DNA from 3 places in the Bradyrhizobium sp. NBAIM18 genome. Region 2 is predicted to be linked to each of the others. Evidence: predicted binding sites of a transcription regulator. Region 2 holds the regulator's gene; each other region holds the start of a gene.
What was found. The regulator PhoB, encoded in region 2, activates phosphate uptake and scavenging genes when phosphate is short. The targets are predictions, from matches to a motif close to TGTCATNNANCTGTCAT.

Region 1: phnF (phosphonate metabolism transcriptional regulator PhnF) is a predicted target of PhoB. The motif match lies at 1,388-1,404, and genes of this name have one in related genera.
Region 3: I6F17_RS05700 (DUF47 domain-containing protein) is a predicted target of PhoB. The motif match lies at 944-960, and genes of this name have one in related genera.

Annotation. Positions count from the first base shown of each region.
Region 1 is NZ_JADYVO010000009.1:182,178-184,443, forward strand. Features, by position in the region: gene phnE (phosphonate ABC transporter, permease protein PhnE) at 1-491, shown strand, start outside; gene phnF (phosphonate metabolism transcriptional regulator PhnF) at 623-1,354, opposite strand; gene phnG (phosphonate C-P lyase system protein PhnG) at 1,473-1,937, shown strand; gene phnH (phosphonate C-P lyase system protein PhnH) at 1,942-2,266, shown strand, end outside.
Region 2 is NZ_JADYVO010000020.1:93,679-95,944, reverse strand. Features, by position in the region: gene I6F17_RS30640 (GcrA family cell cycle regulator) at 1-331, shown strand, start outside; gene phoB (phosphate regulon transcriptional regulator PhoB) at 622-1,329, opposite strand; gene phoU (phosphate signaling complex protein PhoU) at 1,352-2,068, opposite strand; gene pstB (phosphate ABC transporter ATP-binding protein PstB) at 2,080-2,266, opposite strand, start outside.
Region 3 is NZ_JADYVO010000002.1:342,382-344,647, reverse strand. Features, by position in the region: gene I6F17_RS05705 (branched-chain amino acid ABC transporter permease) at 1-846, shown strand, start outside; gene I6F17_RS05700 (DUF47 domain-containing protein) at 1,004-1,648, shown strand; gene I6F17_RS05695 (inorganic phosphate transporter) at 1,660-2,266, shown strand, end outside.

The sequences.
Region 1 (2,266 bases), on a different contig from region 2:
TGCGCTTTCCCGTCCGCCGCTTCCTGGATTCGATCCGTGGCGTCGACACACTGATCTGGGCGCTGGTATGGATCAACGTGGTCGGGCTCGGCCCGTTCGCCGGCGTGCTCGCCATCGCGGTGGCGGATTTCGGCGCCTTCGGCAAGCTGTTCTCGGAAGCGATCGAGGGCGCCGATCAGAAACAGGTCGAAGGCATCCGCGCCTCCGGCGGCAGCGCCCTGCACGAGATTCGCTTCGGCCTGATGCCGCAGGTGCTGCCGGTGATTGCCGGCCAGGTGCTCTATTTCATCGAGTCCAACACACGCTCGGCCACCATCATCGGCATCGTCGGCGCCGGCGGCATCGGCCTTCAGCTCGCCGAGCAGATCCGCGTGCTGGAGTGGCAGAAAGTGTCGTTCCTGATCCTGATGATCCTGGTCGCGGTCGCTGCGATCGATTTCATCTCGGGCAAGCTACGCTTTGCGATCATTGGGCGGCGGGCGGTGGCCTGATCGCAGGTCTCATAGGGTGGGCAAAGCGAAGCGTGCCCACCACTTCTGCCGCGACTCAGAATAGATGGTGGGCACGGCGCAAGTGCGCCTTTGCCCACCCTACGAATCTCTCCAGAAGGGGAGGATAAACCTCACCCGTTCTCTACCAAAAACTCCACCCGCTCTGCCGCAAAGCGCGAGTGCTTCGTCATCAGCGGCTTGCCCGTGAGATCGTGGTCGGTGGCGTCGACCACCAGGATCGGCCGCCCCAGCGCCAGGTCGAGCCGTGCGGCGTCGCTCGCGTCGACGATGCCGGCGGTGATTCGGGTCGCGCCGCGGCGATAGTCGCGGACGCCGAAATGCTCCAGCAGCTTGGTCATGGAGCGCGTTGCCGCGAACACGGCGCCCGCATCCGGGAACAGGTCAGCCGAGAGCCAGGTGGTGGAAACACAGATCGGGGTGCGGTCGGCGAGGCGAATCGCCTCGATCCGCACCAGCGGCGCGCCGGTCTTCAATCCCAGCTCTCGTGCGAGCTCGCGCGTCGCAACGTCATCGGTCGTCTCGATCAGCCGGCCATGCGGTTCGCGGCCATCGGCGCCGACGATCTCGGAGAAGCGCGTGCGCGAGCGCAAGGGATACGCGAGCTTTTGCGCCTCGACATAGGTTCCACTGCCGCGCTCGGCGCGCACCAGGCCGCGCTCGGCGAGGGCTGCCAACGCGCGCCGCACGGTGTGGCGGTTGACGCGATAGGTTTCGGCGATCTCCATCTCGCCCGGCAATTTGTCGCCGGCCGCAAAGCGACCGTCGGCGATGCCGCGCTCGATGCCATCGGCCACGAGGCGCCATAGCGCGACGCCCGAGGAGGCTGTGTCCTGCATGCTCATGTCGCGGGAAACCTACTCCAGAAATCACAGCATTGTCACGAAACAGTCATGGCGCGTCCGTATGAAGTTGTCTACTATCATAGACAACTTCGGTGCGGCAAGTTCTGTAGAAGGTTCGGTGGACCAGGTGACCCAGCACAACGACCAGCAAGCCCAGCGCAAGGCCGCAATGGCGGTGCTGGCGCACGCGGAGGCGGGCGAGATCGCCGCTCGCCTCCGCAACTTGTCTCTCCCGGATCACCACGATCTGCGCACGCCGGAGAACGGCCTCGTCATGCTGCGCGGCCGGGTCGGCGGCGACGGCGCGCCGTTCAATCTCGGCGAAGCCACGGTGTCGCGCGCCGCGGTGCGGCTTGCGAGCGGCGAGGTCGGGTTCGGCTACACGCTCGGGCGCGACGGTGAGAAGGCGCGGCTGATCGCGCTGTGCGACGCGCTGGTGCAGTCCCGCGATTTCGGCGGCGCGGTGGAGCGCGACGTTATCGCGCCATTGCGCGAGCAGCTTATGGTCAGGCGCAAGCAGGCGGCGGCAGCGGCCGCCGCAACGAAGGTTGATTTCTACACCATGGTGCGCGGTGAGGGGTGAGATCATGACCACGATTGCGGAGCTGCCGCCGGGTTTCGCCGACAAGGTGCTGTCGGCGCAATCGACCTTTCGCTCGGTCATGGACGCCATGGCACGGCCGGGCTCGGTCCAGCGCATCGTGCCGATGGCGGGCGCGCCTGATACGATGATGCGCGGCACCGCAGCGATCGCGCTGACGCTGTTCGATCACGACACGCCGCTGTGGCTCGATGCGCGGATGGCGGAAAGCTCGGACGTGACGAAGTGGCTCAAGTTCCACACCGGCGCGCCGGTCGTGCAGGATTCGTCGATCGCTTCCTTCGCGCTCATCAGTGACGGCGGCGCCTTGC
Region 2 (2,266 bases):
GCCGCGCAAGGCACGGCCCGCGCAGCATATGATGCGGGTGACCCGCCCCGTCGCGCGCGGCAACACCGCGTTGGCGCAGGCCTTCGAGGTCGAGTTGGAAGCTGAGCCGGTTACCTACGACAACGTGGTGCCGATGAGCCAGCGGCTGTCGCTGCTGGAATTGAACGAGGCGACCTGCCACTGGCCGGTCGGCGATCCCTCGAGCCCGGATTTCTTCTTCTGCGGCGGCAAGGCGCTCTCCGGCCTGCCCTATTGTGCCCAGCATTCGCGCGTGGCCTATCAGCCCGCAGCGGATCGCCGTCGCGCAGCACCGAAACCGGGCACGCGGTGAGCTTGCGGACTTAGTTGATCGCCAAGCTTGATCGAAGACTGCAGCCGTCACACGATGACGGCACCAATCACTCGGTGTCATCCCCGCCTAGTGCGCGATTGCGCACAGGGGGCGGGGATCCATAACCACAGGGCGCAATCGTTGCGCCAGATGGTCACTCCGAGTCTTCGTCAAACCACGTACTGTGGTTATCGCGACGAGCGCAAGCGCTCGCGCTGAGATCCCGGGCTCGCGCTGCGCGCGCCCCGGGATGACGGCCTAGATTTGTAGCCGCAGCTCGCTAAACCAGCTTACGTCTGCTCAGCCTTCGCGAAGCGATCGTCCAACGCGTAGCCGGCGCCGCGGACGGTGCGGATCGGGTCCTGCTCGCGGCCAAGATTGAGCAGCTTGCGCAGGCGGCCGATATGGACGTCGACGGTGCGCTCGTCGATGTAGATGTCGCGGCCCCAGACGCTGTCGAGCAGCTGCTCGCGCGAGAACACGCGGCCGGGATGCTCCAGGAAGAACTCCAGCAGGCGATATTCGGTCGGACCGAGATCGATCGGCCGGCCCGAGCGCGCCACGCGGCGCTTGTCGCGGTCGAGCTCGATATCGCCATAGGCGAGCACGGTGGCGAGGCGCTCGGGACTCGCACGCCTGAGCAGGCCCTTCACGCGCGCAAGCAGCTCCGGCACCGAGAACGGCTTGACGATATAATCATCCGCGCCGGTCGCGAGCCCGCGCACCCGTTCGCTCTCCTCGCCGCGCGCGGTGAGCATGATGATCGGCAGCTGCTTGGTCTCGGGGCGGGTCCGAAGCCGCCGGCACAGCTCGATGCCTGACAGGCCCGGCAGCATCCAGTCGAGCACGATCAGATCGGGAATGTGCTCCTTGAGGCGGGTGTCGGCATCATCGCCGCGCATCACCGTCTCGACGTCATAGCCGTCGCCTTCGAGGTTGTAGCGAAGAAGCTCGGTGAGAGCTTCCTCGTCCTCAACCACCATAATGCGTGCGCCCATGTGGTCGTAGCTCCTTAAGTCGTCAGGTGTTCGGCAGCGTCGTGGCGAAGGTCGTCATGTCGCCCTTCGGCCGCTTGTCGGTGATCGCCTGGCCCTCGATCATGTAGAACACGGTCTCGGCGATGTTGGTGGCGTGGTCGCCGATCCGCTCGATGTTCTTGGCACAGAACATCAGGTGGATGCAGAACGAGATGTTGCGCGGATCTTCCATCATGTAGGTGAGGAGCTCGCGGAACAGCGAGGTGCAGATGGCGTCGACTTCCTCGTCGCCCTTCCACACCGCCATCGCCGCCGGCAGGTCGTGCGCGGCATAGGCGTCCAGCACCGACTTGACCTGCTGCTGCACGAGGTCGGTCATGTGCTCCAGGCCGCGGAACAGCTTGAGCGGATGGAAATCCGTCTCCAGCGCCGCGACGCGCTTGCCCATGTTCTTGGCGAGATCGCCGATGCGCTCGAGATCGGTCGCAACGCGCATCGCGCCGACGATCTCGCGCAGGTCGACGGCCATCGGCTGGCGGCGGGCGATGGTGAGCACGGCGCGCTCCTCGATGCGCTTCTGCAGCGCGTCGAGTTCGACGTCGGTGGCGACGACGCGCTGGCCGAGCGCGACGTCGCGGCGGATCAGCGCGTCGACGGAATCGACGATCATGCGCTCGGCGATGCCGCCCATCTCGGCGACCAGGCGGGTGAGCTCCTGAAGGTCGCTGTCGAAAGCCTTTACGGTATGTTCAGAACCCATGTTCCGTCTCCTCAGCCGAACCGGCCGGTGATGTAATCCTGCGTGCGCCGATCGCTCGGCGACGTGAAGATCTTGCTGGTGTCGTCGAACTCGATCAACTCGCCGAGATACATGAAGGCGGTCTTGTCGGAAACGCGCGCCGCCTGCTGCATGTTGTGGGTGACGATCGCGATCGTGTAGTTCTCGGACAATTCCTGG
Region 3 (2,266 bases), on a different contig from region 2:
TTCGTGATGCAGGCGCTGTGCTTTGCGCTGCTCGCCTGCGCCTTCAATCTGCTGGTCGGCTATGGCGGCTTGCTGTCGTTCGGCCACGCGATGTTCTTAGGCACGGCCGGCTATTGCAGCGCGCATGCGCTGAAGGTCTGGGCGCTGCCGCCCGAGCTCGGCATTCTCGTCGGCGTCGCCGCGGCGTTCGTGCTCTCGATCGTCACCGGCTACATCTCGATCCGACGCCAGGGCATCTATTTCTCGATGATCACGCTGGCGCTGTCGCAGCTCCTGTACTTCATCTATCTCCAGGCCCCGTTCACCCATGGTGAGGACGGCATCCAGGGCATCCCGCAGGGACGCATGTTCGGCGTGCTCGATCTGTCCAAGCCGACGGTGCTGTACTATGTCGTGCTGGTCGGCTTCCTCGCCGGCTTCCTCCTGATCTTCCGCATCATCAACTCGCCGTTCGGCGAGGTGCTGAAGTCGATCCGCGAGAACGAGCAGCGCGCGATCTCGCTCGGCTACCGCACCGACCAATACAAGTTCCTGGCCTTCGTGCTGTCGGGGACGCTCGCCGGCCTTGCCGGTGCGCTGAAGGTGTTCGTGGCGCAAAACGCCTCGCTGACCGACGTGCACTGGACGATGTCGGGCGAGGTCGTGCTGATGACGCTGGTCGGCGGGCTCGGCACCGTTTTCGGTCCCGTGGTCGGCGCCTTCGTGATCATCGCCATGCAGCAATATCTGGCGGGCTTCGGCCAATGGGTGACGGTGATCCAGGGTGCGATCTTCGTGGTCTGCGTGCTCACCTTCCGCCGCGGCGTCGTCGGCGAAATCGCGCATTACTTCCGGCGCTCGCTCTAAGTAATTGATGTTGCATTAATTTCATTGATGCGTGAAAGCGGTGGATGACCCGGCTCCGCGGGCGTGAGGCGACACGCGCGCGGATCGAAAATGGTCTATGACAGTTTTATGATAGCCCTCACGGGCCTGACCATTTTCCAACCGGTAGCCTACTCCCATGATGCGATGGTTTCGTGCGTTCCTGCCCAGGGAAGAGCGGTTCTTCGACCTGTTCGATCGGCATGCCCAGACGGTGATCCAAGGCGCAGTCGCGCTCCAGGGCATGCTCAACGGGGGCGAGGAGACGCCGGTCTTTTGCCAGCGCGTCAACCAGTTCGAGAACGACGCCGATAACATCACGCGTGAGGTGCTGACAGCGGTGCGGCGCACCTTCATCACCCCGTTCGACCGCGGCGACATCAAGAACCTGATCACCTCGCTGGACGATGCGATCGACCAGATGCAGCAGACGGCCAAGGCCGTCATGCTGTTCGAGGTTCGCAGCTTCGAGCCGCCCATGCGCGAGATCGGCGGGCTTCTGATCGAATGCGCCAATCTGGTCGGGCGCGCGCTGCCGTTGATGCAGTCTATCGGACCCAACGTCGCGATGCTGACGGCCATCACCGAAGAGCTCGGCAAGCTGGAGGGGCGGGTCGACGATCTCCACGACATCGGCCTGAAGGAGCTGTTCCTCAAGCATCGCGACGGCAATGCGATGGATTTCATCGTCGGGGTCGAGATCTACGACCATCTCGAGAAGGTGGCCGACCGCTTCGACGACGTCGCCAATGAGATCAACAGCATCGTCATCGAGCAAGTGTAGGGCGGGCCGCCGTGGATGCTGCGTTGGCTTTTCCTGTCCTGGTCGGCCTGATCGCCGTCGCGCTGCTGTTCGATTTCCTGAACGGCCTGCACGACGCCGCCAATTCGATCGCGACCATCGTTTCGACCCGCGTGCTGCGACCGCAATTCGCGGTGTTCTGGGCCGCGTTCTTCAATTTCATCGCCTTCCTGGTGTTCGGGCTGCACGTCGCCCAGACCATCGGCACCGGCATCATCGATCCCGCGGTCGTCGACGCCCAGGTGATCTTCGCAGCCCTCGTCGGCGCCATCGTCTGGAACCTCGTGACCTGGGCGCTCGGCATTCCATCGTCGTCGTCGCACGCGCTGATCGGCGGGCTCGTCGGCGGCGGCTTGGCCAAGGCCGGTATTTCGGCCGCGGTGTGGAGCGGCCTGTCCAAGACCGTGCTGGCGATCGTGCTGTCGCCGCTGGTTGGCTTCCTGCTCGCAATGGCGCTGGTTGCGGTCGTGTCCTGGGCCTCGGTGCGCTCGACGCCGTTCGCGGTCGACCGCGCCTTCCGCATCCTGCAATTCGTCTCCGCGTCGCTCTATTCGCTCGGCCATGGCGGCAACGACGCGCAGAAGACCATGGGCATTATCG